Regions from separate parts of the Levilactobacillus namurensis genome, predicted to be linked through region 3. Evidence: predicted binding sites of a transcription regulator. Region 3 holds the regulator's gene; each other region holds the start of a gene.
The links. The regulator Rex, encoded in region 3, represses fermentation and respiration genes when NADH is low (regulators of the CRP and FNR family bind a similar motif). The targets are predictions, from matches to a motif close to TTGTGAANTANTTCACAA.
Positions count from the first base shown of each region.

Region 1: RIN67_RS03365 (acyl-CoA dehydrogenase family protein) is a predicted target of Rex. The motif match lies at 2,918-2,935, and genes of this name have one in related genera.
Region 2: RIN67_RS06520 (NAD(P)-dependent alcohol dehydrogenase) is a predicted target of Rex. The motif match lies at 7,252-7,269, and genes of this name have one in related genera.

Region 1 is NZ_CP134159.1:727,631-738,228, reverse strand. It holds gene RIN67_RS03375 (phospho-sugar mutase) at 1-1,514, opposite strand, end outside; gene RIN67_RS03370 (aldose epimerase family protein) at 1,536-2,564, opposite strand; gene RIN67_RS03365 (acyl-CoA dehydrogenase family protein) at 2,966-4,087, shown strand; gene RIN67_RS03360 (electron transfer flavoprotein subunit beta/FixA family protein) at 4,100-4,888, shown strand; gene RIN67_RS03355 (electron transfer flavoprotein subunit alpha/FixB family protein) at 4,902-5,867, shown strand; gene RIN67_RS03350 (hypothetical protein) at 6,318-6,794, opposite strand; gene RIN67_RS03345 (hypothetical protein) at 7,210-7,452, opposite strand; gene RIN67_RS03340 (phosphoenolpyruvate carboxykinase) at 7,471-9,195, opposite strand; gene RIN67_RS03335 (LysR family transcriptional regulator) at 9,267-10,151, opposite strand; gene RIN67_RS03330 (MFS transporter) at 10,317-10,598, shown strand, end outside.
Region 2 is NZ_CP134159.1:1,354,410-1,365,007, reverse strand. It holds gene RIN67_RS06560 (NFACT family protein) at 1-33, shown strand, start outside; gene RIN67_RS06555 (carbamoyl phosphate synthase preATP-grasp domain-containing protein) at 134-2,704, opposite strand; gene RIN67_RS06550 (carbamoyl phosphate synthase small subunit) at 2,708-3,781, opposite strand; gene pyrR (bifunctional pyr operon transcriptional regulator/uracil phosphoribosyltransferase PyrR) at 3,815-4,351, opposite strand; gene RIN67_RS06540 (RluA family pseudouridine synthase) at 4,486-5,409, opposite strand; gene lspA (signal peptidase II) at 5,399-5,872, opposite strand; gene RIN67_RS06530 (hypothetical protein) at 6,026-6,253, shown strand; gene RIN67_RS06525 (LysR family transcriptional regulator) at 6,279-7,166, opposite strand; gene RIN67_RS06520 (NAD(P)-dependent alcohol dehydrogenase) at 7,287-8,378, shown strand; gene RIN67_RS06515 (formate--tetrahydrofolate ligase) at 8,461-10,119, opposite strand; gene RIN67_RS06510 (EbsA family protein) at 10,119-10,538, opposite strand; gene RIN67_RS06505 (ribonuclease HI family protein) at 10,577-10,598, shown strand, end outside.
Region 3 is NZ_CP134159.1:2,068,496-2,079,093, forward strand. It holds gene RIN67_RS09940 (APC family permease) at 1-311, opposite strand, end outside; gene groL (chaperonin GroEL) at 1,032-2,660, opposite strand; gene groES (co-chaperone GroES) at 2,723-3,007, opposite strand; gene RIN67_RS09955 (redox-sensing transcriptional repressor Rex) at 3,235-3,870, opposite strand; gene RIN67_RS09960 (ABC-F family ATP-binding cassette domain-containing protein) at 4,114-6,069, shown strand; gene tsaD (tRNA (adenosine(37)-N6)-threonylcarbamoyltransferase complex transferase subunit TsaD) at 6,140-7,183, opposite strand; gene rimI (ribosomal protein S18-alanine N-acetyltransferase) at 7,210-7,803, opposite strand; gene tsaB (tRNA (adenosine(37)-N6)-threonylcarbamoyltransferase complex dimerization subunit type 1 TsaB) at 7,787-8,509, opposite strand; gene RIN67_RS09980 (acyl-[acyl-carrier-protein] thioesterase) at 8,686-9,423, opposite strand; gene rsmI (16S rRNA (cytidine(1402)-2'-O)-methyltransferase) at 9,420-10,310, opposite strand; gene RIN67_RS09990 (DNA replication initiation control protein YabA) at 10,320-10,598, opposite strand, start outside.

The sequences.
Region 1 (10,598 bases), 1.3 Mb from region 3:
TTCACACCGGTTGAAAAGTCTTCCACGGCATCAATCTGGGTGCCCGCGAAGTCTTGCGGTGCGTTCTCCCGGAACTCACTCATCAGGTGGGCCATCTGGTCAGCCCCATCGACCCCGTCGAACTGTTCAAAGGTGGTCTTTTCGGCGTAGTAGCCGTAGGTCGCGTACAGTTCCTCGATGCCATCGTACAAGGTCATCCCCCGTTGCTTATAGTCGGCCGCAACTTCCGCCAACAGAACCGTGGATTGGATGGCGTCCTTATCCCGGACGAACGGCTTGATCAGGTAGCCATAGCTTTCTTCGAACCCGAACAGGAAGGTGTGGTCGTGGGTGGTCTCGTATTGGTGAATCTGTTCGGCAATAAACTTGAACCCGGTCAACACGTTCTTCATCTCGACCCCGTAAGCCGCCGCAATCTTGGTGGCCAGTTCGGTCGACACGATGGACTTTACGACCCGTCCATTCGCCGGCAATTGACCCGCTTGCTTCCGGGCCTTCAAGATGTAGGCCAGCAGAATCGAGGCAATCTGGTTCCCGGTCAAGAGTTGGTAATCACCGTTAGGTTGCCGAACCGCAGCCCCTAGTCGATCGGCATCGGGATCGGTCGCGACCAGCAAGTCGGCCCCTTCCTTCTTCCCTAAGGCAATGGCCATATCAAAGGCTTCGGGGAATTCGGGGTTCGGGAAGTCGACCGTAGGGAATTCAGGGTCCGCAATGGCCTGTTCGGGCACCATGGTAAAGTTCTCAAATCCTGCTTTACGCAACGCCCGCTCGCCGATTACTTTCCCGGTTCCGTGTAGCGGCGTGTAGATTAACTTCATGGTCTTCCCCACTTGGTCGATCAACTGGTGGTTGATGGTCACACTGGTGACGTTTTCCAAGTAGGCCTGGTCCACGTTCTCACCGATGATGTGCATGACCTTGGCCGCCCGTAAGTCTTGTTCGTCCGCCACTTTGATGGCAAAGACGTCCTTGGCCGAACGGACGAAGTTGGTAATCATGTCGGAAGCCTTAGGCGGCATCTGCCCCCCATCGGGACCGTAGATCTTGTACCCGTTGTACTGCTTAGGGTTGTGACTGGCCGTGATCATGATCCCCATGGCCGTGTGCAAGTGCCGGACCGCAAACGACAGTTCCGGCGTTGGCCGTAAGTCATCGAAGACGTAGCTAGGAATCTGGTGCGCCCCTAAGACCCGAGCGGCTTCATGGGCGAATTCCGTAGAATGGTATCGGGAGTCGAAGCTGATGGCGACCCCGCGTTGCTTGGTGGCGTCGTCCAACGTATCTAAGTAACGGGCCACGCCTTCAGTCGCTTGCCGAACCGTGTAGACGTTCATTTGGCCGATTCCAGGGCCCATGACGCCCCGCATCCCAGCCGTTCCAAAGCTCATGGGACCGCTAAAGGCCGCCTCTAAGGCCTGGTCATCCCCCGCCATGGCATCTAGTGCCTGCCGAACTTCCGGCAACATCTGGGGTTGTTGTTGCCAAACGGCATAATTTTCTTGCCAACTCATGAATGAATCTCTCCCTTACGTTTAATTTGATTGACGAACATATTGATAACGAATCGTATGCGTCACACTCTGATGGGCGGGTAAGACCACATCGCCAAAGTCGGCGTGGTGAATCGCATCCGGTAACGTCTGGGCCTCCAGCGCTAAGGCGTTGTAGTCCCGCTGGTCAGCGCGTTTAGGATCAGTCGGGTTAGCCGTAAAGACCACCACCGCGTTCCGATCAGAGTAGACCCGCACTTCCCGGTGACCCGTGGTGTCGCCCACCGTTGCAATCGGGGTGGTGGCACTCGGCGTGACCTCAAAGGCGTCATCATATTCTACAATACCATGCTTCTGCAATTTCGCTAAACCTTCTTGAATCGTTTGGGGGGTCTGAAAATCAAACCCGGTTCCGGCCAAAGCCACTTTCTCCCCCGTTGGAATCTTGGCTTGATCCAAGGCCAGCCGGTGGGTACTGTTCAGCTGGAGCCACTGGTCCTTCAGGTCGTGCTGGTCATCCGTGACGTTAAAGTAAGTATGAATCGTGGGATTGAACAACGTCGGCGCATCACTCTTCGCCGTAAAGGTGATGGTCAACTGATTATCGTTGGTCAGCGTATAGGTGATCGTCGTGGCCATGGTCCCGGGATACTTATCCGCCGCTTCGGTGGTGGTGTGGGTCAACTGCACGCTGACTGCCGTTGCGGTCTGTTGCGTGGTGGCCGCCCAGTTCACAAAAGTAAAACCGTGGGGACCCCCGTGGCTAGCGTTCGGCGCCTCATTGGGATCCAAGTGAACCGTCCGCCCATTGAGGTCAAATTGGGCACCGGCGATCCGCCCGGCGACCCGACCCAAGGCTTGGCACAAATAATACGGATTGTGGTCGTAAGCCGCTAAGTCCTGCTCCTGAACGATCAGTTGGTGCCGCTGGCCATCTTCTAAGGCACTAAACTCCTGCAGCGTGGCCCCCCAGGTCAGAATCGCCGCACGCGTCCCCTGGTCATTAGTCAAGACGTACTTGGTCACCGTCTGGTGGTGTAGTTCCCCCGCCACCTCTTGTGTAATTTGCATAACAATGACACCTCCAAATTTAAGAATCCGGTTTCATTGTATAATAATCGCCCCCGAAGTACCATTTTTTCCTTAAATTAACTAAAACTTTTATCACGCGAATTTCCTACCAGCATTTGTCGATTTCGCCACAATCTTTTCGTTTCTTGATTTAAATCAAGGAATCTAGCTTTCATCACTAGTACCCTTTAATATGGATTAACTAATCAGAACAATCCATAACGTCCTATGAAAGCGCTAGCTTAACCGCTTAATTTGTAATTTAAGGGCCTCTCCCGCCATTTATTTACAAAAAGTTAGCGACTTTTACTGGACTTATCACGCGATTATTCTGTATACTAGGCAACACGTTTTTGTTCAATTTTACACAACCAAATATCACCCGATAAGGAGGATGCTCAATGTCTACCCGGAATACCGCGGCTGAAAAGCTGCTTTTACAAATGGTCGACGATTACACGGCACGGGAGGTCGCCCCGCTCGACATGGCCATTGACCCCGCGCAAGACTACCCAGAAGGTTTCATGAAGAAGTTAACGGAGACTGGTTTCTTAGGCCTCATGCTGCCCCAAGAATTTGGTGGCGCTGAATTCGGTCCCGAAGTGACGGCCACCGTTCTGAACCACCTAGCTCGCGGCAACGCCAGCACGGCCGTTACCCTCGAAGGTCACTTCAAGACCATCGATCAGATCCTGAAGTTCGGCACGCCCGCCCTTAAGCAAGCCCTCTTGCCTTCCGCTAACCAGCGAATCTTCGCCTTTTCTATGACCGAAGCTAGCGGTGGCTCGAACCCGATGGGCATCAGCTCAACGGCGACCCGGGAAGGCGACCACTGGGTCATCAACGGGGATAAGATCATGATTACTAACGGCGGGCTCGCCCAGGTCTACTGCGTGCTGGTCAAGACCGCTCCGGACCAACTCTCCGTCTTCGTGGTCGACCAAGACATGCCGGGCTTCTCCTTCGGTAAACGGGAAGACTTCATCGGCTTACGGGGAACGCCCGTGGGTGAAATCGTGATGGACCACATCATCGTCGACGACGACCACTTATTGGGGCACCTGGGTGACGGCGGCCTGATTGGGGACTCCGCCCACGACGACGCCCGGATCCTAATGGGCGCGGTCCTGACCGGCATTATGGAACACGAATTGAAGATCGCTACCGACTACGCCAAGGAGCGGAAGGCCGGCGACAAGCCGTTGACCGAACTCCAGGTCACCCACCGCAAGGTCGCCGATATCGCGATGCGCAAGGAGACCACCAAGCTCTTATACCAACGGGCCGCCCAATTAAAGGCCGCTGGTCAACCTTACAGTGAGGAGGCCGCTATGGCTAAGGCCCACGGCTCCCGTGCGGCCGTGGCTGCCGGCGACGACGCCCTACAGATCTTAGCTGGTTACGGCTACAGTCGCGAATATCCCGTTGAACACTTGATCCGGGATGCCCGGGCGATGGAAATCGCCGAAGGGACCGTCGAAAAGATGCGTTCCGCCATCGCCACTGCCGAATTTCAGAAATAGGAGGTCTTCCCTTTGAAAATTGTTGTCTGCATCAAACAAGTTCCCGAAACCAACGACGTCACCATCGACCCTAAGACCCACAACTTGGATCGACGGGGCTTGGCTGGCGTGATGAACCCCTTCGATAAGAACGCCGTTGAACAAGCCTTACAGTTCAAGGCAACCACCGACGCCCAAGTGGTCCTCCTAAGTATGGGACCCGACGACTACGCCCAATCCCTGCGTGAAGGGATGGCCATGGGCGCCGATTCCGGTGTGCTGCTCTCCGACCGGGCCTTCGCCGGAGCCGACACCCTCGCGACCGGATACGTGATCGCCAAAGCCATCGAAAAAATCGGTGACGTGGACCTGGTCATCTTCGGTCGTCAGGCCGTCGATGCCGATACCGGGCAAGTGGGCCCCATCGTCGCTGAATTCTTGCAACAACCTCAGATTACTTACGCAGCCACGTTACGGTTGAGCGGCCCCAACGAAGTGACCGCCGAACGGCTGCTGGAAGATACCAAGCAAACCCTAGTCGCCCAATTGCCTGCCGTGGTCAGCGTTCGTAGTGAGCTCAACACGCCCCGCTACCCAACGCCCCGCAATATTCAACTGAGCTTCGAAAAGCCCCTGACAATCTGGCACCACGATGACTTAGACCTCGACGACAGTCGGTTAGGTCAAGCAGGGTCGCCAACCATCGTTACCAAGGTCTACGCCCCTAAGCCGGTCAAGCGGGAACTGACGCCACTGACTGGGACGCCTCAAGAAGCCGCTAGTCAACTGATCAAGGCCCTCAAGGACCGTCAATTACTTTAAGGAGGAACCGTTAATGTCTAAACCAGAACTCTGGGTCGTGGCTGAACGTCGCTTAGACCACATCGAACCCACTACGCAACAACTCATTACAAAAGCTAACCAATTAGCCGGTGACCGGTTCCACGTGGTTGCCGTCCTCTTGGAAGCCACGACTGACCACCTCGAAGATGAACTGACCACTTACGGTCCCGACGAGATTCGGGTGGTCCGCGACGACCGCTTCCCAACGGCCACTGACGCCGAATTAGCGGACGCCTTAAAGCAGTTGGTCGATGCGGCCCAGCCCAACACGGTCTTATTTGGCGCCACCATCACTGGTCGGTCCATCGCGCCGCGGCTACAGGCTAAGTTACAGACGGGACTGACCGCCGATTGCCTGGACCTGCGTTTCGATGACGACACCCTGGTGGCCACCAAGCCATCCTACGGGGACAACATCATGTGTGAGATTATTTGTCCTGACCGGCGGCCCCAGATGGCAACGGTGCGGCCTAACACTTTCGTGGCCCAACCCACACCCAACGGGGCTGAGCTGACCACGGCTAAGGTCGCCTTCCACCCCGTTACCCGCCTGCACGTGACCACTGCGACGCCCGTCGTTAACACGGCTACGACTGTGGGGGACGCGAGTCGCGTGGTCGCTTTAGGCCGTGGTGCAGCCAGTGCCGCCACCATCGACGCCGCCACCCAATTGGCCGAACGACTAGGCGGACGCATCGGTGTCTCCCGGCCGTTGACCGACCAGGACCGGTTCACCCACGACGACCAGATCGGTCAAAGTGGGAACACCATTCACCCCGACTTGATCCTAAACTTCGGGATTAGTGGCGCCGTGCAATACCTGGTGGGGATGCAGGACGCCCAGACCATCGTGTCCGTTAACAGTGACCCGAACGCCCCAATCTTCGCCGCTTCCGATTACGGCTACGTGGGAGACGCCCAAGCCTTTATGACGGCTTTACTGGGCCAGTTCGCTTAATCTTCATTCACAACAAATTTAAACGCTGGGGTAAAATCTAACCCACTCGTAAAGGGCACATCTTCAATTGAAGATGTGCCCTTTACGCTACCTGGCTAAGAACGTTTCAGTTGTCCTTCTGCTTTTTAGACCCCCCTAAACTTGAGTAATCCAAACAACGCCACCATATCGAAGGTCAATAAAGACCCCCAAGAAATATTTAGTGATAAGACGTTGGCAACCACTGAGAAAATTGCAGGCCCCGGCGGAATCGTTGCTTGAATAATCGTGTAAAAGGCCCCCTAATCAACCCAATCATATTATCGGGTAATTTGGTGACCATCACCAATTGGACCGGCGGATTAAGGACCCCTAACAAAAGCGAAGAAACAGCGATTAGGACTAGTAAAAAATATCTATCCTTTAAAGGTATCCAAAGACCGTAAATCCCGTATCGGAAACCGTAATTCACTATTTCGTATGAAGAACGCCCCTCCTCACTTGCTTCACCAAAATAGACACGACCAATATCACTGGCCCCAGCAACATAAAAACTACTGAAATCAAAAGATGCTCACAAAACAAATAGATTGGATTCAAAATATCATCCGTACTCTGCGTATTTCCTGACTGATACGCCCAAGGATTAACCGTTACACCGTTCGAGGTCCATCTTCTATCCTTGTGACTTTGCCGCATATCATCCTGATGGGCAGCTAATGCAGCGGTCTTATATGAAGTCATCCCCGCATCATTTTTAACATATAATTTCGAAAAACGTTCTCGTAATACGGGGAACAACAGCCAGCTAATAATCAGCCATCCCGTAAAGAAGGTTACTGGAATCACCCAATGAGAGCCATCCCTTCGAATATTCCATAAGAAAATTAGCAATAAAGCTAACGTCCCTCGTATTAAATTAACAAAGTATCGTCTCAATCTTCTCACATGAGCACCTCCTCTAAGGCCTTAAATCGTTGGCAATTTGCTCTCGATAGCTTAAACTATAGTTTTATTAGATTTTAATGTCAACACACTACATCAAATTAAAATTATCTGTCATTTAGATGAGTAAGTGTTCGACTTTAAAGTGCTGCATTCTTAAATTCCGCCTAAAATCATACCGTTATTCACCATTTAGCATGAATTTACAGCTTTACGAGTTTAAAACTCTAGACGCTACAAAATGAGAAAAAGATTATAATTAAATTAAAATAGCCATTGCGAAAAAATTTGCTTAAAAGATTCAACGTCCGGGGTATTAACGCGTTAACTCAGCCTAAACGTAAAGGCATAGAAGCACCTTCACAGGTAACTTCTATGCCTTTACGTTTAGGATATTTATGCCTAGTGACTAAAATCGTTAATGACCACGCTCCGCCACGTGCAGGAGCTGGCCCCGAATATAGCGCCAGGTCTCCGGATCGGCGGTGTCGATGGTCGGGGGAAAGAAGCGTTGTAAGTCGTGCTGGATAAACGCTTCATTGGCTTGTAGCCAAGCCTCTTCCGTACTAGGATCTTGAAAATGGGCCACGTAGGCCGGGTCGTCGATCTGCAAAAGAATATGCAAAATCAAATCTTGATCTTGGGTCGATAGGTAAGCCATGGTGCGCCCCCCTTTTTACTAGTGGTGCATCAAGACATCTAAGAGTTCCTTGGCCGACTCGTTCAACTTGTCTTGGGACTTGTCGTTGCCTAAGTGCGTGTAGATTTCGCCCACATAGACCTGGTCCTTAAAGAGTTGGTCAAAGACCGCGTCAATGATTGGTCGGGTCGCCGCCTCTTCTTGAACGGGACCAAACGGGTTGGCGAAGAAGGTGGTACTCATCCCCACTTCATCCGTAGTCCCCAGTGCCTTACGCTTGCCGGCAATGAACGTCGCTTTGGCTGCGGCCTGGTCCGTGAACTGGTGAATTCCCACCGCATCATCGTAGTTGTTCGCGTAGACCCACATATCGATCTCGTGATGGGCCACGACCCGTTTCCAGGTATTGGCCGGGATGATGACCCGCGCATTCTTCTGTTCCGGGTTCATGTAGATCCCCCGGTCCATGTTATTAAAGGCCACTTCACTACTCAAATCATCCAACCGAACGAAGGCCCCCGTTTCAGTGCCTTGCGCATAGATGCCTTGGCCGCCCGGCTGTAACGTGAAGCTGCCCATGTCATCAAAAATCGTTTCAATATTGGCAATCTTTTCGTCAGCCACCGTCTGTAGGGCCTCGATGGATTCCGACTTCCCCGCTCCGGAGTCGCCGAAGAAGACCACCGTCTTCTCCACCCCGTTAGCGAAGGTGATCTTGACCATGGACCCGTGAATCGGCAAGCGTCCTTGGTCGATCTGATGCAAGTTGTGCAACGTCAGGCAGATCTTCTTCATGTACCCGAAGTACGTGGTCTGATCATTGTACGGAACCTGACCCACATATAACTGGTTGGCGGCATCATAGTAATAATGCCCGTTCTCGGGATCGGTATCGCCTTGCGCACTGGGAGACCCGAACAGCAGAATCAGGTCCGGCTTTTTCCCGGTTACTTCAGACTCATCAGCTAGCTGGAACAAGTTGGCCAAAGCTAACCCCGATGCCAGGTAATCCCGGTGGAAGTACAGGTAAGCCAAGCTGGTCCCAATCTTGGCGGGGTAGCAGTACCAGTCACGCGCATCCCCGGTAAAGTTGGTCAGCGGGTTGACCTGACTGGCCGTGAAACGACCCTTACGCTTATTACTCTTGGTGTGCAACATCATTGGTGGCCGTAACATCAAGCGGGTCAAGAAGCGGATGTTGCCTAACGCTTCGTACCCCGCCGGCATCGGCCAAGCCAACTTTTGCAAGAGGACACAGGCGCTCGAAGCGGCACTGGTCTGCCGGTAAACGTGGTTGGCGTGGCCTTGCAGCTTCTCTTCAATTGTCCGGTATAACCGAATCACTAACTCGTTGAAGTGCTGGTCGATGGTCATGAACTCGGCTGAGACCACGTCGTTATGTTGCGTTGACATCGTGGCTACCCGGAGATAGGACCGGTAGTACGAGTACAGGTCTTCGATACTAGCCAGAATCTCAGCAGCCGGATAACGGTCATAGACGTTGGGCTGATTGGTCAAGATTCCCTTCAGCGTTGCGACATAGGTCGTTGCGTCGACCCGGTTAAAGGTGGTAGCGGGATCGGCGTCCTCGGGAACTCGCGTCTGTTGTTCATCCAAGAAAAGTTTGATAAATGCGGCCAGCTCATCGCTATTGACCAGATCAAAGATACTGGTAATAAACCGTGCGTTGTAATTCAGCACGGCAACACTTCGGTCTGGGTTTGCGTAAAACGCTGGTAAATCAATTGCTGCTGGTTCTGTCATAGAAAAGCCCCTCTCTTATCGTTTCCTTGTCATGATTTTAGCCCATTTCGCCGTCAGATGAAAGCGACTTCTCACTGCGTTGACTGCTGGAAAAGTGTAAACAGGTCCCGGAGCACTTCTCGGTGGGGATTATCGGTCCGATAACTGGCCGAGATGACCCGTAAATCAGCCGGAATCGTGACCGCTAACTTCTTCACATCAAAGGCTGCCAAATATAATGTATCGGCCACCAATCCCACATCTTGGGAGGCTTGCACCATCCCCGCAATCGATAATTCGTCGGGATACACTGCCGTGACGTCTAAGGGGTGGGGTAAGTCAGCTTCCGCTAAGATTCGCTGGACCTTCTGACCAATCAAGAGTTGGGGGTCATACGTCAACACGTGCTGAGACGCTAGATCTGCTAAGGTCACCGTCGTCCTTTGGGCCAACGGATGATTGGGCGCTACGATCACGATGAAGGCTTGCTTTAAGAGGGGCAGGTCGTGGTATCCCGAATGGTGCTTGTCGGTCGCCGCAATCCCCAAATCATAGGTTCCCGCCTGCAACCCCTGCTGAACGGCTTCACTAGGGACGCTGTGGAGCTCGAAGCGTACCTGACCGGTCCGTTGTACTTCAAACTGATGTAAAACCCGGGGTAAGTAGGTCCCAATCACGGTGGGAATACACCCCACCCGGAGCGTAATCGGTTGGTGGGCCTGTTGGGCTTGCAAGTCAGCAATCCCCGTGTCTAACCCATGCAGGCTCTGGGTTACCACCTTTAACAGCTGTTGTCCCGTCGCCGTCAGGGTCACGTGCCGCCCCTGCTTACGAAACAAGACCAGTTGCAATTCCTCTTCCAGCCGTGCCATGGCCTTACTAAGACTCGGCTGACTCACGCGTAACCTTGCGGCGGCCTGGGTGTAATTCTCCAGCTGACCGATACAGACAAAATAACGTAATTGGTTTAAATTCACGGGTGGATCCCCCCTATTGGCTTTTCGATAACTGATAGCTTCAGGCTATAGATATTTCCAAATCAGTATTGGTTTTTAGCTTAAGTCTAGCCTACCATAATCTGTGAAGAGAGCGCTTTCTCATTGGAATAAATCTTGTCAATTCAATTAGGTGGTGCATTTTATATGGAAACAACTCATCTCCCGACTCAAGTCTCCGGTCAACGGCGCTTAGTCTTTACCGCAGCGTTTATCATCATCTTCTGTTGCTCGGCTTCGGCCGCCTTTTCGGTCTTCGCCAATACTCTGGTTCAAGCCACTGGCGCAACGGCTTCCCAAGTTGCCCTGACCTTGACCATTTATCAATTCTTTATGGCCGCTTTTGGTATTATTTCCGGTCGGATTATCGACCACTCTTCCCCTAAAAAACTCATGTACGTTGGCGGTGCCATCTTTGGCCTGGGATGG
Region 2 (10,598 bases), 710 kb from region 3:
ATTGTTGATCAATTAGCGGCAAACAACCCTTAATTGGTAGATACAGGTTTGAAAAGGACACCATCAGGAAGACTGATGGTGTCCTTTTTGGTCAGCACAACTAATTTAAAAGTTTCGAAGTTGCGCATGGGTGCTAAATCGTACGGTTAATAATTTGATCTAACTCTTCTGTATCGCTCAAATTACTTAAGGTCAACGCTTCACTGGACCCAAACGCAATCGTTGCCCCCACTTCTTGATTGGTCGACCCCGGCCGATTCAAAACGTGTAGTTGGCGGAACGGGAAGGCCGCGTTCATCAGAGCGACCCGCGTGCTGTTAATGTCGACCGTAATCTTAGCCAACTCGGCCGCATCCAGTGTTTGGATGTGCTGCCGGGTCAACATGCGGACCCAGTTGATCCCCGTGACCTTGCTCAAGAAGGCCATTTCGGTCAACCGGGTTGGGCGGACCCCCACGACTTCCAGCTGCTTGGTATCCCCCTTCGGCGCGAAGAGGACTTGGACCATCCCCGTTAACTGCCGTTCGCTAACGGCTTGCTTGGCCTGCTCGACCAGATTGTTACGCTTGGCCTTAGGTAGTTCGGCGGGCATCCGGAAAGCCGTGACTTGGGAGAGCGACTTGTTCATCCCAGGTGCCAGCATATCCATGACCCCGACAGCCACTTTTTGCTGCTGATGTACGAACAGGCTCACGCCAATCGTGGCCATCTTGGGCGCCGGCTCCCCCGTTTCTTGATCCGGTGGTAAGACGTGCAAGTTCAAGTCGAGTTTCTTCAGCTCCCGCGTCAGGTAATGCCGGTTCCCCGGTACGATCACGATATCGGGATGCTCGACCTGAATCACGTTGAGGACGTCCCCCAATTGGATGGGATCCACGTATTGCTTGTCCGAGAATTCCGGAGCGATGCCGATAGCGTTAGGGTTAGTATTCATCAGAATCGTATGGTACCCCGCCCGTTTGAGTTGTTTGAGCATTTCCGTGGTAAAGTACTCAGCCGCGGAATTCGGGCCCAACTGATTGCCGCCCCGTCCAAGGACTAAGGCAGTTCGGTCCCCTAACGCGCGACTCTCGTTTTCGTACTCAAACGTACTGTAGTAGCCACTAAGCGCTTCCGGAAACTCGCCGGCGGTGGGCTCGATCATCTTATAAGTTGGTTGGATGTGGGCTTCTGCCGACAATTGACGAATCGTCGCAGTGTCGGTATCCCAGATACGGGCAATCATCCCGTCCCCAAAGCCGTAGTACCGGGCCCGTTGAAGGACTTCTACATCACGGGGATGTTCTTGAATCTGCCGTTCAATGGTCAAGAGGTGTTGCAACTTAACGAAGTAAAAGGCATCGATCTTGGTCAATTCACTCAGTTCGTCTGGCGAGTACCCCCGCCGTAAGGCTTCGATCAACACCAAGATGCGGTTAGCCAGAGGATGAATCAGCTGACTGATCAGTTCCCCGTCGGTCAGATTGCTGACGGAGGGCAGGACGTCCCGGGGTGAAAATTGTGAACTCCGGACGGACTTCAACATGGCCTCTTCGACGGAGCGACCGATACCAATCGTCGACCCCACGGCTTTCATGGCCGTATCCAGGTGCTGGTCAGCGTCGGGCACTTCCTGAAACGGCCACAGAGGAATGCGGACCGTCACGTGGTCGCTAGTCGGTTCCATCACGGCCGTCTGCTTGGTAAATTGGCTGGGGAGCTTCACGTCGACTAGTCGTTGCCCCAACATTAAGGCGCCGGTCACGAGTGACACGGGGTAGCCCACGGTCCGAGCGGCCAGGGAAACGCCTCGCGTAAAGTACGGCGCGAGTTTGGTCACATAGAAGTGTTGGTTAGCGGGGTTCAACGCAAAACTGACGTGTAAAACGCCAATGATGCCAAACTCCGTCGCGATTCTAAACGTGGCGTCGCGTAGGTCCTGATACTCCCGGTCCGTGAGGGTCTGTGGTGGCGTGACCACGATGGAATCCCCGGAGTGGATCCCAATGGGGTCGACGTTCTCCAGACCACTGATCAGAAGCTCGGTGTCGGCGGCGTCCCGAATCGCCACCATCTCGACTTCCTTGTACCCCACGACACTTCGTTCCAGGGTGCATTGGTCAAAGCGGGATTGCTGGAACCCCTGGTTAAGCGCCGTCAGCATGTCGTCGACGTTTTCGCAGATTGTCCGGTTGGTATCTACCCGGGGGGCCACGGGCTTAACGATCAACGGGAACCCGATATTTTCGACTAACCCCAGCGCTTCGTCCGTGGTCTGGACGACCTGGGCTTCGATCACGGGTTCGTGGATTTCCTTGAGTGTCGCGTTGAGGTCCGCCGGATTATTGATCTGGCGTAACGTTGACGTTGGCATGCCTAATAGGGTCACCCCGTAGCGCCCTAGATCGCCGTTTTCGAGGAGCTCTTGGGCAATTCGAATCCCCTGTAAGCCCCCTAACGTCGCAATCAAGGCGTCGGGATGATCCTTTTCTAAAATGTGCCGCACGTTAGGCGTCGTGACGGCTTGAATATACATATTAGTGGGTTGAATCTCTTCTAGGGCGACCGAAAACGGGTTGTTGTCGATGACCAGCGTTCGGACGCCGTGCTTCTTAAATTGGGTCAAAACCTGAACAGTGGCGCTGTCCAACTCGGTCTCGTGACCGATCTCAGTGGGCCCGCTGCCGATGATTAAGACCTTCTGTAAATTAGTCAAGCTCTGCAAGTCTTATCCCTCCCGTGACGTCATCGCTTCCATGAATTCATCGAATAGGTCCCGGCTTTCGTGGGGGCCCGGTGCGCCGTCCGCAAAGAATTGGACCGAAAAGGCGGGGAAATCCCGGTGCCGCAGCCCTTGTACGGTCCCGTTGATCAGATCGACGTAGGTCGTGATCAACCGGTCCCGGTCAATGGACTTCGCCACGACCGCATACCCCTGGCCCTGAGTCGCGTACAGAATATCGTTGGTAATGATTCGACGAATGGGATGACCGCTACCGTGATATTCAACGGGCAACGGCGTTAGTTTTGCGCCGTTGGCCAGTGCAAAGAGTTCGTGGCCCAGGCCAATCGCAAAGAGCGGAATCTCCGCTTGTACTTCGCGAATCATGTCCAGGACCCCCGTCCCTAAGTCTAATGGCGACCCGGGTCCCGTGGAGAGTAAGACGCCATCCGGGTCCAGGTTCAAGACGTCTTGGGCACTCGCCGTCCAGGGTAACACGGTGACGTTGCAGCGGCGTTCAGAAAGTTGCCGCAAGATGCCGTGCTTCAAGCCAAAGTCAATGACCACCACGTTCTTCCCCGTATCCGGGTTGGGATACGGCTTGGGGGTGGCGACCTGGTCCACCTGACGATTCGTTAACACGGTCGCGTTCAATTGGTCGAACGCGTGCGCGTCCGCGACATCGACGATACTGCCCTTCATGGGCCCCGCAGTTCGGAGTTTGCGAATCAAGTGACGGGTATCGATTCCACTGATTCCGGGAATGTTGTGTTGACGCAAGAATTCATCTAGGGATAGCTTAGATAACCGGTTCGTCGAGATGTTCGTGAGGTCCCGGACCACCATTCCCTTAGCAGTCGGGAGAATCGATTCGTAACTATCGTGGTTGATGCCCACGTTGCCAATGGCCGGTTGGGCAAAAATAATAATCTGGTTATGATAGATTTGGTCGGTAATCGTTTCTTGATAGCCGAGTAAGTTTAAATTAAATATGACTTCACCGCTCGTGGTTGCGCCGGCCCCAAATCCTTCACCAGCGTACGCAGAGCCGTCTTCTAGAATCAAATAACGTTTTGCCATGCAAAATCGGCCCCTTTATCAGTTCGCAGTGTTTTAGGCTTTGATAATCTCAACGGCGTCACGGTCATCGATTTCCGTCACGGAAACCTTGATACGCTCACGTTGGGAACTGGGGATGTTTTTCCCGACAAAGTCCGCACGAATCGGTAATTCCCGATGGCCGCGGTCCACTAACACAGCCAGGTTGATGCTCTTGGGCCGTCCCAGAGCCATGATGGCACTCATGGCGGCCCGAATCGTCCGGCCCGTGTACAGCACGTCATCGACCAGAATCACCTTTTTTTGTTCCACGCTAAAATCGATGTCCGCGGCTGAAACCTTCGGATCATCATTTTCAGAATCGTGGTCGATATCGTCACGGAACTGGGTCACGTCCAGCGCGCCAACGGGAACGGTGACGTTTTCTAGTTGCTGCAAGCGACTCGCGATGCGCTGAGCCAAGTAGACGCCCCGGGTTTTGATTCCTAGGATGACCAAATCGTCGACCCCTTTATTACGTTCAATGATTTCGTATGTAATTCGGGTCAGTGCCCGTTGCATCGCCATTGCGTCGACAACTACCTTTGGCATGTTCATTTCCTCCTCGAAGTTTATATCAGCTGGGGTTAGTCAAAACGGGCAGATTTCTTCGGCAACATGGTGAAGAAACCCGCCCGCCTGATTACTGGCAAACCCGTTTAATGATTACGTTTAGCATAAAAAAACTAAATTGCTTTGTCAACCGGCAACCCCGCTTGTTTCCGCAGTTTCTCGATCGTCGCTGCGAAGATGGGCGGCACCGGCGCCGTAAAGACCAGTTCTTTCCCCGTGGTGGGTTGCTTAAAGCCCAATTCACGTGCGTGTAGGAACTGGCCGGCGCCCTTAAGCGTCTTTTTGGGCCCATACAGCGGATCGCCCGCCACGGGATGACCAATGTAGGCCAGGTGCACCCGAATCTGGTGCGTCCGGCCGGTCTCTAACCGACAAGCAATCAAGGTATAGTCGCCGTACCGTTCCAGGACCCGAAAGTGTGTCACAGCGGGACGACCATCGGCGACGACCGCCTGCTTCTTACGGTCCTTAGGTGACCGGCCCAGGGGTGCCCGGACGATACCTTGATCTTCCTTGAAGTTTCCGTGAACGATGGCCACGTATTCGCGGAGATTGGTCTTGGCTTGTAACTGCGCAGACAGGCTTTGGTGGGCGTGGTCGTTCTTGGCGACCATCAGTAGGCCCGACGTATCCTTGTCGATCCGGTGGACGATGCCCGGCCGGAACTTACCGTTGATCGTTGAGAGCGGACTGTGGTACAGCAGCGCGTTGACCAGCGTATGGTTGGGGTGTCCCGGTGCGGGATGGACCACCATGCCTTGAGGCTTATTGACCACTATCACGTCATTATCCTCATAGACGATGTCTAAGGGGATGTTTTCTGGAGTTAGATCTAACGGTTCGGGGTCTGGTAAGGCGATGTGCACCGTAGCCCCTAATTTGGCGATATCCTTGGGCTTAACAACGTTGCCGTCCACCGTGATGTTCCCCGCTTCGATCCCCGCTTTGGCCTGCGAGCGCGAAATGGTGGGTTCCATGACCGCGACCAGTTTATCGAGGCGTAATTTTTGATCGACCGTAAATTCCTTAATTTCCATGGTGTGCCTCCCGTTGATCAGCTAGAAAGACGCCGATCATGATTAAAATGACGCCGACCGTCAAGCAGCTATCCGCAAAGTTGAAGATGGGAAAGTTGATAAAGTCTAATTGGAACATATCCACGACGTATCCCTGGAAGGCCCGGTCGATAAAGTTTCCGATCGTCCCGCCCATCATCAACGCCAGTCCTAATTCTTCGACCCAGTGTTCGCGTTGGTTCCGGTAGCGCCAGAAGAAGACCCCCATCACCACTAAGGCGACTAGGGCGATTACGGTAAAGAGCCACATCTGCCCCTGGAGAATGCTCCAGGCGGCCCCATCGTTTTGCAGGTGGGTCAACGAGAAGACCCCGTTGATGACGGGATGCTGCCCCCCTAGTGCGATATTGGCCACGACGGCGTGCTTGATCCATTGGTCGAGTAGCACCAGAATGATGATGAGAATTGAATCTGCAATCAGCATTGTATTTAAAAACACCTTTCCTATAAAGTTCACTTGGAGAAAAGTATACCAGAAAACCCGCGCTGACGGTTAATTGCTGACGGATTTTACGCAAAACGCCCCTAGATAGGACATGCTATAATGAAACCAGTCTTGACTCAGGAGGGAAAAAGGATGGCAGCAGAAAATTCCGCAGAAACCCAGATTAAAATCTACAGTGACGCCGCTGGTGAGACCCACGTCGACTCGAACATGGCGGCCGGGCAAACCCCTAGTGCGATGATTTTGGCCGCCCTAGGCCTGATGGAACACCAAGAAGGCCACGCGCTGACCAAGGACGATTTTGTGTCGATTTGCGAGACCCTATGGGATTATCACCATGCCGTTAAGAAGGATCACTAAAGAAGTACCGGTTAGGAGGAGGCTCCTAGCTGGTACTTTTTAATTGGCAACCTAATTGATGGACCACCGGGTTCTGACAATCACGGCGATAAATTAGCACAAAGGTTGCGGATAACTGGGGTGTGTTCAGCGGTATGTACTGAATTGCATCATGTGGATTGCTGATTTGATCAAGTAATCGTTCTGGATAAAAGGAGAGTGCCTTGCCTAGGCTAACTAGGAGTTGCATGTGTTCATAGGAAGTAACGCGATGCATATTAATAACGCTAGCCAATTGTCCAAGTTGGACCTTAAAGATATTTTGAAGGTATTCAGACTCTTCAACGCTATAGTAAATCACAGGGAGTTGACGAAGTGTGGTCGTGAGGTGGTGTGTCTGGTCCAGATATTGATATTGGGGATTCGCACCAATAACTAAAGGACTTTCTAAAATGGGAAGACTGACAAGGTTGTTTTGGTCAATTTGCGAACTGTCCTGATTTTGAAGGATGAGGGCACAGTCCAGACGTCCCAATAAAACATCGGAGATAAGATGTTCACTCCCCTTTTCCTCAATGATGGTATTGACCGTTGGCGGAAGGCTTAACAAAGCTGAGCGCAACAACGCCCCATCAAATGGAGAGAAGTATCCAACTGAAATGTGTTGTTGTTTTGGTGCAAACTGTTTTGTTTCGTAGTTGGCCAGTTGCATCGTGTTCAGAATCTCCATAGCTCGTGCTAAGAAGTGATGTCCCGCAGTAGTCAGGATAATCTTATTTTTTTCGCGGTTAAAGAGTTTGGTCCCTAATTCATCCTCTAGGTTAGAGATGCGTTTGGAGACCGCCCGTTGCGACATGAATTGCTGATCAGCAGCCTGTTGGAAGCTACCTAATTGTGCAGAAGCAATAAAGAGCTGCAGTTGTTTTTCTTCCATAATTGAGCCTCCCATAGACGAACTTTTAGTTCGGGTCACACCTTATTTTAGCAGAATACAGCTGAAAAGGTTCCTGATATACTGTTTGTGAAGTAAAAAGCAAGCAGGAGGAACTTAATTATGAAAATTAAAGCCGCTTACGCTGATGGTACTGCTCCCGAATTAACCATTACAGAAGCCACCCTAGCAGAACCCCAAGCTAACGAAGTCTTAATTAAATTAGTGGCGACGGGAATCTGTCACACTGACACGGCTGGACGCGACGGTCAAACCACCCCGCTACCAGCTGTTCTAGGACATGAGGGTGCGGGAATCGTGGAGAAAGTTGGACAAAGCGTTACAACCGTTCGCCCGGGAGACCATGTCGTCTTGTCATTCTCCTATTGTGGACACTGTGCAAACTGTCTTGCTGGTCACCCAGGCATGTGTCTGCATTTCAATGAACTTAACTTCGGTGGGAAAAACTACGATGGTAGTCACCGCCTGCACTTAGCAGATGGACGTCCCCTATCGACCTTCTTTGGACAGTCCTCATTCGCAACATACGCCGTCGCTGACGAACACAGTGTGGTCAAAGTGACGGATGACGTTGACTTACGACTATTGGGGCCGTTAGGTTGTGGTATTCAGACTGGTGCTGGAACCGTCCTAAACTACCTAAATCCTCGAGCGGACGACACCATTATCGTCTTTGGAACTGGCGCTGTCGGATTATCAGCAATGATGGCGGCAAAGCTTGCGGGAATGTCCCACATTATTGCAGTCGATATTTTTGATAACCGGTTAGCGTTGGCTCAGGAGTTGGGGGCTACCGAAGCCGTCAATAGTCGTACTGAGGATCTTGCTACGGCATTGAAAGCTATTCTCCCCCAAGGTGCTGACTACACAATCGATACCACCGGTGTTCCAACCGTGGTCAAAGAGGCCGTTCACGCTTTACGGCCAGGTGGTGAGTGCGTAGCCTTGGGCATGGGTGGTGAGGTCACGTTTAACCTCATGGATGATCTGTTAGCCGAGGCCAAAAAGATTTCTGGTCTAGTTGAAGGTGACGCGATTCCCCAAATCTTTATCCCACAATTGATTACTTACTACCAACAAGGACGGTTCCCGTTTGATAAATTGATCAAATTCTTTGACTTCGACCATATCAACGATGGGTTTGTAGCATCTAAGAATGGCTCAGTTTTAAAGCCAGTCGTAACCTTTGATTAAAACTTTTGGATAAAATAAGAAGCCGTTAACGAGACTCTGTCGTTAACGGCTTCTTGTTTTGTCTCAATTCGCGGTTATCAACTTAGAACAAGCCGGTAATCGTTCCATCGGCGGCGATGTCCATATCCAAAGCAGAGGGATGCTTAGGTAACCCCGGCATGGTCAAGACGTTACCCGTCAAGGCCACCACGAAGCCAGCGCCTAACCGTGGTGAGAACTCCCGGACGTGGATCGTAAAGTCTTTAGGGGCCCCCAGCTGCTTAGCGTCGTCGGTCAGTGAATATTGCGTCTTCGCCATGCAGACCGGTAATGTATCCCAGCCGCGTTCGTGGAATTTCTTCAGCTGACGTTGGGCTTTTCCGGATAATTCAACCTTAGCGCCCCCGTAAATCTTCTGCGTAATCGCCGTCATCTGAGTCATCAGGTCGGAGCCAGCGGGAACCAATGGCTTGAAGGTGCTGGGCTGGTTAGCCGCGGTGACGACTTGGCGAGCCAGTTCTTCGGCCCCGGCGCCCCCGTCGGCCCATTCGGTCGTGGTGGCGACTGCAACGCCTAAGTCCTGCACGATTTTCGTCAGCAAGGCCACTTCGGCGTCGGTATCACTGGTGAACCGGTTGATGGCCACCACGGCGGGGATGCCGTATTGCTGCATACTGTGAATGTGGCGAATCAGGTTAGCGCTCCCCTTTTGGAGTGCCGTTAAGTTTTCGGTCTCCAAGTCGGCCCGCTTAACGCCGCCGTTGTACTTCAACGCCCGGACCGTGGCCACGATGACCACCGCGTCCGGTGCCTGACCCACGGCAGGCACGTTGATGTCCATGAATTTCTCGCCCCCTAGGTCGGCTCCGAAGCCGGCTTCGGTGACCGCGTAGTCGCCCAACTGCAAAGCGGTTTGGGTCGCTAACACGGAGTTACAGCCATGAGCGATGTTGGCAAACGGTCCCCCGTGAATGATCGCGGGATTGTGCTCTAATGTTTGAACTAGGTTCGGTTTGATGGCGTCCTTTAACAGTAACGTGATGGCCCCGACGACTTTTAGATCACCGACCGTTACGGGTTCCTTATCGGTGTTATAGCCAATCAGGATGCGGTTGACCCGCCGTTTGAGGTCGGTTAAGTTTTCGCTCAAGCAAAGGACCGCCATCAGTTCGCTCGCTACGGTGATATCGAAACCATCCTGGCGTGGTACACCAGAAGTCCGACCACCCAAGCCAATCACCGTTTGACGTAAGGCCCGGTCGTTGATATCTAAGACCCGCTTCCAAACGATTTGCCGGGGGTCTAAGTGCAGTGCGTTCCCCTGTTGGATGTGGTTATCGATCAAGGCCGCAAGCGTGTCGTGCGCTTCGGTCAACGCGTGCATGTCCCCAGTGAAGTGCAGGTTAATGTCTTCCATCGGAACGACTTGCGCGTGACCGCCACCAGTCGCGCCGCCCTTTAAACCCATGACGGGGCCTAGTGAGGGTTCCCGCAGCGCCAAGACGGTCTTATGACCCAGTCGGTTCAGGCCATCCCCCAGGCCAATCAGGACCGTTGATTTTCCCTCACCCGCGGGAGTAGGATTGATCGACGTGACCAGGATTAGCTTCCCGGCTTGATGCGTTCCCTTGAGTGGCAGGGTAATTTTTGCCTTGGTGTGGCCGTACGGCTCGATCTGGTCGGGGGTTAACCCCACCTTCCCCGCAATCGTTTCGATGGGTTCTAACGGTGTCGCTTGTGAAATCTCAATATCGGTACTCATTAATGGTTCTCCCCCTTGGTGTCAGTGGTGCTAATGGCTTCGGTAATCAGACTGGCCAACTCGATGGCCGAGTTTTTAGGTAACAGGAATTGATAGATGCGGCCCTGAGCAACGATTCCTAACCGGTAACGGGATAGGGAAACGTGGCTGATCTGGTGAAGTGGAATCACCAGGTTGCGGTGATTCAGGACGGTGCTGACCGTCAAGACTTGGTTCGCCATGTTGATGTTGCGGAAGTGAATCTCGAGCCAGCATAGAAAGGCAAAGGCAATGAAGAAGCTGAGGGTGATCCAGTTGAAGTGGGTCACTTCCAGCCAGAAGATGGCGCCCATGAACAAGAACATGAACGTCCAACTCCAGTTGATCATGCTGCTAACGGGATTGGGTTGGTACAAAAAGCGACGTTCCTGGGTTATCATTATCGTAAACACCTCGTTAAAAATTGGAGTGATTTCTAGTGTATTCATTATATACGGATG
Region 3 (10,598 bases):
TGACCCCAGTTGGTACTGGCCACCACGTAGGCGCCACCACCAGAGGGGTAAGCATGGATGATTTGTTGGTAAGAAAGCGTGATTGCAAATAACAGGACTAAAACCAAAGCAGCAACCCATAATTGATACATCAGGGCTGCGGCGGATAAGGTAATTAAGACTGTCGTGATTTGCTCAGTACCATAAGCCACGGAGGACAACGCATCAGATGATAACAGTGCTAAGGCCTTAAACTTGGTCAGCGCTTGACCGCCCTCGTCCATGGTTTTGAGGGGTTTTCCAATCAAAACCCGCTTTAAATAACGCCACATGACTATTTACTCCTTATCTCCACGAAATAATAATTCGAAATCCGGTTCATCACCGGCATCATGAACACCACTCGCTTTTGCGAATGCAAACGTCATTCTACTACTTATAATCCCACATTACCACAATTCTTTGCAGGTGTTGGGTGAAAATATCACCGCGCCCAACGGATTGGCATTACGGTTAATTAACACTTGAGAAATTGACCGCTTGGATGCGACCACCCCGGGATTCTGGGCAGTCATTTTAGTGACATGCTATGTAAGGTCAAAGCTCAACCTCAAAGCTACTAGTTTCTAGTGGATTCGTCAAATGGTATTTGCCCCTCATCCAACCGAACCAACGCAGAAAGCCAAGCCCCTCAATGGATTCACCAGTCAGTCGCAACGACAAATAAACCATTCTAAATGTCAGAAAACACTGTTTGGGGTCCACTCGATTTATCCATGAGGTTGGGCCTGAAGAGGCTCAGTGGTGTCGTTTAGGTTAGTCAGCATTTTGGGCTGGCTTACCCCAAGGCCGAGTTTGAAGACCTGGGGGGGCAGGGCTCTAAGTCGTGCCCACCACGCTCCAGCCTCTTCAGGCCCAACCGGTAAGGCGGCTGATTGCCACCTCCTACCTTGGGTTACATGCTTCAACACAGTATCGTGGTCGTTAATTACAAAAAGAGCCCGGGAACTTAATCCCGGACTCTTGAAAATTCAAATTTAATGAGATACGGCTTACATCATGCCGCCCATACCGGGTTGGCCGGCTGGAGCAGCTGGTGCAGCAGCGTTCTTGTCTGGCTTGTCAGCCACAACGGCTTCCGTAGTCAACAACAATGCGGAAACAGAGGCAGCGTTTTGCAGAGCAGAACGGGTAACCTTGGTTGGGTCGGTGATGCCGGCAGCAACCATGTCTTCGTACTTGTCATCAGCAGCGTTATAGCCGATACCAGGCTTTTCACCCTTCAGGTGTTCAACCACAACGGAACCTTCGACCCCAGCGTTTTGGGCGATTTGACGAACTGGTTCTTCTAAGGCCCGTAAGACAATGTTGATCCCAGTTTGGGCATCCCCATCAGCCTTCACAGAAGCCACGTCCTTGATGACGTCGATCAAAGCAGTTCCACCACCAGGAACGAAGCCTTCTTCAACGGCCGCACGGGTCGCGTTCAAGGCATCTTCGATCCGGTACTTGCGTTCCTTCAATTCAGTTTCGGTTGCAGCACCGACCCGAACCACAGCAACACCGCCGGCTAACTTCGCCAAACGTTCCTTCAGCTTGTCACGGTCGAATTCAGAGGTCGTGTCAGCGATTTGACCCTTGATTTCAGCTACCCGGTCAGCGATTTGGTCCTTAGAACCAGCACCTTCAACGATCGTGGTGTTGTCCTTCGTCACGTTAACCTTTTGAGCTTGACCTAATTGTTCGATGGTCGTGTCCTTCAGGTTCAAGCCTAAGTCATCGGTGATGACCGTACCACCCGTCAGAACGGCGATATCTTGTAACATGGCCTTACGACGGTCACCAAAGCCAGGTGCCTTCACAGCGACCACGTTGAAGGTTCCCCGCATCTTGTTCAGAACCAGCGTTGGCAAAGCTTCACCGGTAATGTCATCCGCAATGATCAGTAATGAACGGCTTTGTTCAACAACTGATTGCAGTAATGGTAAGATGTCTTGAATGTTAGAAATCTTCTTGTCGGTGATCAAGATGTAAGGGTTGTCCAGGTTAGCTTCCATCTTGTCGTTGTCGGTAACCATGTATTGAGACATGTACCCACGGTCGAATTGCATCCCTTCAACCACGTCGAGGCTGGTATCAACCCCACGGGATTCTTCAATCGTGATGACCCCGTCGTTACCAACCTTTTCCATGGCGTCAGCAATCAAAGAACCGGTTTCCTTGCTGGCGGAAGAAATAGAAGCGATTTGGGCGATGTCGTCCTTGGTCTTAACGTCGTGAGACATCTTGTGTAAGGCCTTGACCGCCGCGTTGGTTGCCAATTCGATTCCGTGACGAATGCCAACTGGGTTCGCACCGGCCGTGACGTTCTTCATGCCTTCGTTCACGATGGCTTGCGTCAGAACCGTGGCAGTCGTGGTCCCGTCACCAGCGATGTCGTTGGTCTTGGAAGCAACTTCGGAGACTAACTTAGCCCCCATGTTCTCGAAGTGGTTTTCCAATTCGATGGACTTGGCAATCGTTACCCCATCATTCGTGATGGTTGGGTTACCGTAACTTTGTTCCAAAACAACGTTCCGGCCTTTAGGGCCCAAGGTGGTCTTAACCGTGTCGGCTAACTTGTCGACACCGGCTAACATTGCGCTACGTGCGTCTTCAGAAAATTTTAATTCTTTAGCCATTTTAATCGTTCACCTCATACTAAAATTTTTAATCGTGTTGCTGGATGAGTAGTGGGAAAGTCTTAGTCAACGACAGCGACTAAGTCCTTTTCGTGTAAAACAAGGTACGTCTTGTCTTGGTACTTCACTTCAGTACCGGCATATTTGTCGAACAATACTTTGTCGCCAACTTTGACACTTGGCGCAACCTTTTCACCATTGTCCAATACCCGACCGTCACCAACTGCAACAACGTTGGCCGTTTGAGGCTTTTCTTGTGCGTTACTTGCTAACACAATGCCGCCAACCGTTTCTTCTTCTTCTTGTGGTTGGTCTAAAATGACACGGTCTCCTAATGGTTTTAACACTTGAATCCCTCCAATGAACTAGGTTTTAGCACTGTTAGCACTTGACTAACATAAGTGCTAATCAACAATATCTAATATATGATTATTCCCAGTAAAAATCAAGGAATTTGGCAAACTTAATTCGAGAGTGCTAATTGGTCCACCCGGTGTCTAGGTTTGCCATCCCCATGAGGCCTCTTTGATTGTACCAAAAAAGCCGCGATTCTCCGCGAACCACGACTTCTGGTCTAATCTTTATTGTAGTGTTCCAAGAAGTAAATCAACGTCTGGAGCTCGTTAGTCAAGTCAACGTTTTGGACCCGAACATCCTTGGGCACCGTGACCCGCAACGGCGTGAAGTTCAAGATTCCCTTCACACCACCGGCTACGGCTTCGTCCGTGACCTGTTGGGCAACTTCTGATGGCACCGTCAAGATGGCCACCTGAATCTGTTGCTCTTCCAGTTGGGTCCGAAGTTCCGTCATTGGGTAAATCGGCACGCCACTTTGAATCGTGTTGGCGATCTTATCATTGACGTCGAACGCCGCACTGATCCGGACGTTACCGTCCTGGTGGAAGTTAAAGTTCAATAAGGCGTGTCCTAGGTTCCCGACCCCAATCAAGGCCACATTGGTCAACCGGTCTTGGTTCAAAATCTTCCGGAAGAACTTGATTAGACTTTCCACGTCATAACCATAGCCCCGTTTCCCTAAAGCACCGAAATACGAAAAATCACGCCGAATCGTTGCCGAGTCAACCTTGACGGCTTCGGAAAGCTCCGTCGAAGATACTCGTGTTTTATCCGCGTCCAGCAAGATGTTCAGGTACCGGTAATAAATCGGTAACCGCTTTGCTGTCGCCCGCGGAATTTTTTGTTCTGTCAAAGGTACACCCTCCTAATCAACATTGCCAGCTACCGTTGAAAGGTCGCCGTCAACGATAACTCTTTTACACAATCTTTTTGCATGTGAAATTCACTTTCCCTCAAATTATAGCATACCCACCGGGCTTGTGAAAGAAATTGCAAATATTTTTCACTATTTCTTCGAAATTTCGGTCTGGTCGGGGAATATGCTAAAATAGACAGTATCAATTCATGCTATCTGCACTAAAAGGAGGTCGATCTTGTGATTCTGTTACAGGTCCAGCAAGTTTCCCGTCGGTTCGGCGCCGAAGTCTTGTTCCAAAACGTCAATCTCGACGTCGCGGAACACGGTCGCATCGCACTAGTCGGTCGAAACGGGGCTGGTAAATCGACACTATTAAAAATGATTGCCGGGGAAACCGAACCGGATGCGGGTCAGATTACCAAGAAGCGCGGCCTCACCATCGGCTACCAGGCACAAAACGCGGGAATCAACTCGACCAAAACCGTCTGGAACGAGATGCTCAGTGTGTTCGCCAAGCTACAAGCCATGGAGCGGATAATTCACGAACTCGAAGCGGAAATGAGTGACCCCGCCATCAGCGCGGACCCCGAAAAATTCCAACAAGTCAGCAGTACTTATGACCAGTTACAACAAGACTTTAGCGACCAGAACGGGTACGGCTACCAGGCCGAGATTCGTGGGGTCCTTCACGGGTTCGAGTTCGACGAAAGCGTCTACGACAAGCCCATCACCGAAATGTCCGGGGGACAACGGACCCAGCTGGCCTTGGCCAAGCTACTCCTGGAACGACCCGACCTGCTGATCCTCGACGAACCCACTAACCACTTGGACGTTGAGACCTTGACTTGGTTAGAAGGTTACCTACAAGGGTATCCGGGGGCCATCCTGATTGTCTCCCATGACCGGTACTTCCTCGACCACGTGGCCACGGAAGTCTACGATATGGCTCACGGCGGGTTGGTCCACTATCAAGGAAACTACTCTCATTTCATCGACGAAAAAGCGGAACGCTTACGCCAAGAGTGGAAAGAATACGATAAGCAGCAAGCCGAGATTTCCAAGTTGGAGGACTTTGTGAACCGCAACATCGTGCGGGCGTCCACCACCAAGCGGGCCCAGGCCCGGCGGAAACAATTGGAGAAGATGGACCGCATCGATAAGCCCGACGCGGACGAAAAAGTCGCCCGCTTCCGGTTCACACCCCGACGGCAAAGCGGTAACGTGGTGCTCGACGTGGTCAACGCCGCCGTGGGGTATCGTGATCAAGTCCTCTGCCAACCCATCAACCTCGACATCAAGAAGCATCAGGCCGTCGCCATCGTGGGCCCCAATGGCGTGGGCAAGTCCACCCTGCTCAAGACCATCTTAGGTAAATTGCCCGCTCTGGCCGGTCAGGTCATCTTCGGGACCGGTGTCGATACCGGGTACTACGACCAAGACCAAACGCTCCTGCACGCGAAGAAATCCGTCTTACACGAGCTCTGGGATGACCACCCGACGACTCCCGAAGGCGACATCCGGGCTATCCTGGGAAGCTTCCTCTTCACGGGACCGGACGTCGACAAGACCGTCCACAGCCTCAGTGGTGGTGAAAAGGCGCGTCTGTTGCTGACCAAGTTAGCCATGCGTCACGATAACTTCCTGATGCTGGACGAACCCACCAACCACTTGGACATCGACAGTCGGGAGGTTCTGGAGAACGCCCTCAACGAATTCGACGGGACCATCCTCTTCGTCTCCCACGACCGGTACTTCATTAACCAGGTCGCCACGCAGGTGATTGAGCTCAGTCCTGAGGGGACCACCCGGTACCTGGGGAACTACGACTACTACGTCGACAAGAAGGCCGAGCAGGACGCTTACGCTGCTAAGGAAGCCGCCGAAGCTGAGGCCGCTAATCCCACGGTGGTTGCGCCGAAGCAGACCCAGGTCGATTACCAGCAGCAAAAGGAGCGGTCCAAGGCTAAACGGAAACTGTCGCGTCAAGTTGCCGCGCTGGAAGAACAGATGGGCAAATTAGAACAACAAAAAACGACCATCGAGCAGACCATGAGTCTCCCCGAGAACTTTAACGACGCGGAAAAGTTGGGTGACTTACAGGCCCAACTCGACCAACTGACCACGCAACTCGACCAGGTCGAAGACGACTGGACCACTCAAAGTTTGGCGTTAGAAGACTTCGATAACGATTAACATACGACGCCATTTAAAAAGCCCCTTAATTCGCTATGCACGAATTAAGAGGCTTTTCGTTTCGTCAAACTTACTTAACTGGATCAGCGACCCAGTCGAATTCCAGACTAGGGTCAGCATTCAAAGTGGCGTCCGCAAAGACCTGGTGGCGGTAAGCGACTTCCGCAAACGCCCCAATCATGGCGGCGTTATCGCCACAGAGCTTTAACGGCGCCTTAACCAACCGGGTCCCGGGGACCGCTGCCAGTTCGGCGTCTAACCGTTCCCGCAGACCATGGTTGGCCGCAACCCCCCCGGCAAGGATCAGTTGGTGAACCGGATACTGCTTGAGCGCCCGCAACGTCTTGTCCGCCAAGACATCCACCACAGCCTGCTGGAAGCTAGCCGCTAAGTCGTGCTTGTCAAGGGTCTCCCCCACTTGATCCGCGTGGTGGGTGGTGTTGATGAAGGCACTCTTCAACCCGCTAAAGCTAAAGTCGAAGTTATCATCCTTATCCATCGCCCGAGGGAAATTAAACGTATCGTGGCCTTGATGGGCCCACTCGTCGACCGTCTTACCGGCCGGATAGTTGACGCCCATGACCCGGCCGACCTTATCGTAGGCCTCACCGGCAGCGTCATCACGGGTCTCCCCGATGATTTCAAATTGATTCTCAGCTGGCATGTAGACCAGTTCCGTGTGTCCTCCGGAGACCAACAAGGCCATCGCGGGGAACTCGATGGGTTCCACGTACCGGGCCGCATAGATGTGGCCCGCCATATGGTTGACGGGAATCAACGGTAAATGATGGGCAAAAGCCACCGTCTTGGCAGCCGTGACCCCAATCAACAGGGCACCGACCAGCCCCGGTCCATAGGTCACCGCAACGGCGTCCAAATCATCATAGGTGACGTTGGCCTCAGCCAAGGCATCCTTGATGCAGATGGTGATCTCTTCGATATGGTGGCGACTCGCGACCTCGGGGACCACGCCCCCGAACCGTTGGTGACTCTTGATCTGGGTCGCCACGATGTTCGACAGAATCTGATGACCGTCTTCGATGACGGCCACACTGGTTTCGTCACAACTTGACTCAAATGCCAGAATTAAATTTCGCTTACTCGTTGGACTCACTCCTCTTCACTTCTCTGCCGAGCTAACTATTCCTCCACTTCAGCGGGGGCCGTCGCTGGCAGGTCTAAGACCATGTCCGCCGCGTCCTCGTGATCGCCGAAGTAGTATCCGCGCTTGATCCCGGTCTGCTCGAATTGCAGGTCCCGGTACAGTTCTTGGGCTTGACGGTTCGAGACCCGCACCTCTAGACTGACCGTCCGGTAGTTCAGATGCCGGGCTTTTTTGATCATAATATTCATCAGGAACCGTCCTAAGCCCCGTCCTTGATAGTCGGGCAAGACGGCAATGTTCGTGATGTGCGCGTCTTGGGTGCGTTCGTCAAACGTACTGCCGATAAACGCCAGCAGTTGGTCGTTCCGGCGAATCACCAGGTACAGCCGGTCCTTATCCCGTCGCAGTTCATTAGCGAAGGCCGTGGAATCCCACGGGGCCTTGCCCGCGTACACGGCTCGCTCAATTTCGATCATCTCGGGGATATCCGTAAACATGGCCTTGGCCACGAAATAACTGACGTCCTTGATGGTCACCTGATGGTTCTTGACCCCCAAGGCTTCTTCTCGGGCAATCTCCCGTTGACTTCCAAAAACATTTTTATACCAAGTTTTAAACTTTTTCAACATAGGATGTGTTGTCCTCCCCAGGGTTCTTCGCCCGCCATTCGGCTTCCGCCTGCGTCAAGCGCAGATAGTTGGGCACAAAACGGTCGACATCTTGGACGGGCGTCCGGTGTTGGCCCAACAGCCCGATCGTGGCGACCTGCGGCAAGTTCAACCAGGGGCTGACTGCCGGTGTGGCCGCCGAAATGGTGGTGTGAATCAGGTCGTCAAAGTGGGCGGCATCCCCTAAGAACCAAATCGGTTCCGCGTATTCTCCCACAGCCTTTAAGAAGGCCGTGACGTTAACGTGCGCGTCCGCAATCACGGGATGGGGCACCCCGGCTTTGATGCGGTACAGGCCCGCAAAGACGTTTTGGTTGCGCGCGTCAAACATGGGGGCAACCAGCGCCCCTTCGACTGGGATATTCGCCGCTAAGGTCGCCAGACTGGAGACGGCGACCAAATCAAGGTTTAACGTTGCCGCCAAGGTCTTTGCCGTGGTGACCGCAATGCGGATTCCCGTGTAAGATCCAGGACCCGCGGCGACCACGACCCGGTCAAGGTCCGTTGGCTTTAAGTCCGCCATAGCCAGGAGCCGCTCAATCTCGGGCAAGAGGTACTCCGCGTGTTTTTGATGGACCGTCACCGTAATCGCAGCTAAGACCGTCGCGTCCTCCAAGACGGCGACACTTAACGGCCGATTCGATGTATCAATTGCTAAAATCTTCATACTTATAAGGTCCCCTTCAACGGATGGCAGCCAAGCTAGAAATGTTAAAAGCGGCGTCTCCTGAATCGCGATGCACCGCTTTTCTTGGCTATTGCTTGTCTTCTACATAATCATACCAGTTTACTATACTACCACAAATTGCCAACGCCAACACCCACTTCGCCGGGGTTGGTTGCCTAATCGGTGGTCCAAGCGACCGTGGCTAAGGCCGCAATCGTGTTGCCGACCTTGATCTGGTGCTGCGTTTTGGTTGCGGTCGGCACCACTTCACTGGCCACTTGGTGACCGTACTTCACTTCATTTTCGAAACGAATGCGAATGTCCGTTGGCCGGTGGGTCCGTAAGAACTCGGCCGGTAAGGTGTCCAACAACCAGTCGAAGTAATGGGCGTTGTTCACGTGGCCGTTATTATCGATATCGAAGTACCGGACCGTGTAGGGCTTGACCACCGTGGTCGCCGCTGGATCTAACCGTTCCGGCCGGGGCAGCCGGGGTAACCGGTTGGTCTGGTCACTCTCATACGGCGCCATCAACTCGGTCGGAATCGTGGCAATCTTGCGGGTCGCGTAACTCATGGTGACCCAGATACCTTCCGCGTAGGCCAGCGTTTCGCCCTGAGCGTCCATTAACCAGTATTCTCGGTAAGCGAAGTACCGGTTATAGGCCGTCGCCTTAGTCTTTAGCGTCACCTGGTCCCCTAACTTGGGCAACCGTGTGATCTGGAGGTGGTACTGGGTCACGACCCAGCCGACCCCCAAGCTGTTGATGAACTGGGTATCCATCCCCAACGCACTGCTCTGGTCATCCGAGACCAGCACCAAGAGGTTGATCAGCATGGCGACCGTCAGATGTCCCGTGTCGTCCGCTTCGTAGTAGACCACCCGGTGCGGTTCCGTATAGGTTTGAGCACTCATTTTTCCGCATCCTCCTGATCTAAATGGTGATAAATGCGATAAACTTCCTGTTTCTTCATCTGGCGCAAGTTCGCCACTTCCTTGATGGCGGCGTTAGGCTTCTCACCGGCGGCAATCAGCCGGTCCACTTGCACCGTAACGGGCTCACTCAAGTCCACCGTGGGCGTCTCGCTGGTCGGGTGCGGATTCCCGCTAACCAAGACCACGAACTCCCCGCGGACCTGATCCGTGGCGGCCCAATCGGCAAGCTCTGCCAAGCTTCCCCGCAAGAATTCTTCGTAACGCTTAGTCAGTTCCCGGCAGAGAACCGCCGGACGGTCAGCGCCCAAGCCACTGGCTAGGTTAGCCAACGTCTTCTTCAAGCGGTGCGGTGCCTCATAAAAGATCAGCGTTTCCGGCCGCTCTTCCAACTCCGCGATTTCCGCCCGTTGATCCTTGGGCTTACGGTCCAAGAACCCGTAGAAGTAGAAGGGTTGGGGCGCCAGTCCCGAGGCAATCAGGGCGGTCAGCCCGGCGTTGGCCCCCGGTAAGGGAACCACGGGGATTCCCGCCTGAGCGCAAGCTACGACCAGTTCGTGGCCGGGGTCACTGATGGATGGCATTCCGGCGTCGCTGACTTGGGCAATTTGCGCCCCCGCTTGCAGTTTCGCTAATAATTGTGGAATCCGTTCTTGGGTGTTGTGCTCGTGAAAGCTAATCTGCTTGGTGGTGATTTCAAAATGGTTCAAGAGCTTCTGCGTGTTCCGCGTATCCTCGGCCGCAATCAGGTCTGCGTCCTGCAAGGTCTTGACGGCCCGAAACGTCATGTCGTCCAAGTTGCCGATGGGCGTGGGCACCAGGTACAACCGCCCCGTTGCCGCCTTCTGAAAACTCCGTTGTCGTTCCATGCTGACCTCCTATTGATCGCGATAAATAACTTCTAAACAAAACGCACACTCTTCATCCTGCTTGCGGCGCGTCCCGTAGAACTCCCGACACACGTGAAAGCCCTCCTCGTAGAGTTTTTCCAGAATCTGTCGTGACTTGGATAAGCCCTGTTGGGTCTCCGGGGCCTCAGGCAAGGTCTTTTGGAGTTCCCGCAAGAGGTCCCGCAGATGTTGGTTTTCAATCTCAAGTTCCGCATTCTGTTCGAACACCTGCGTCAGTTCCGCCTGCAAATCAGTAAATTGCGTGGC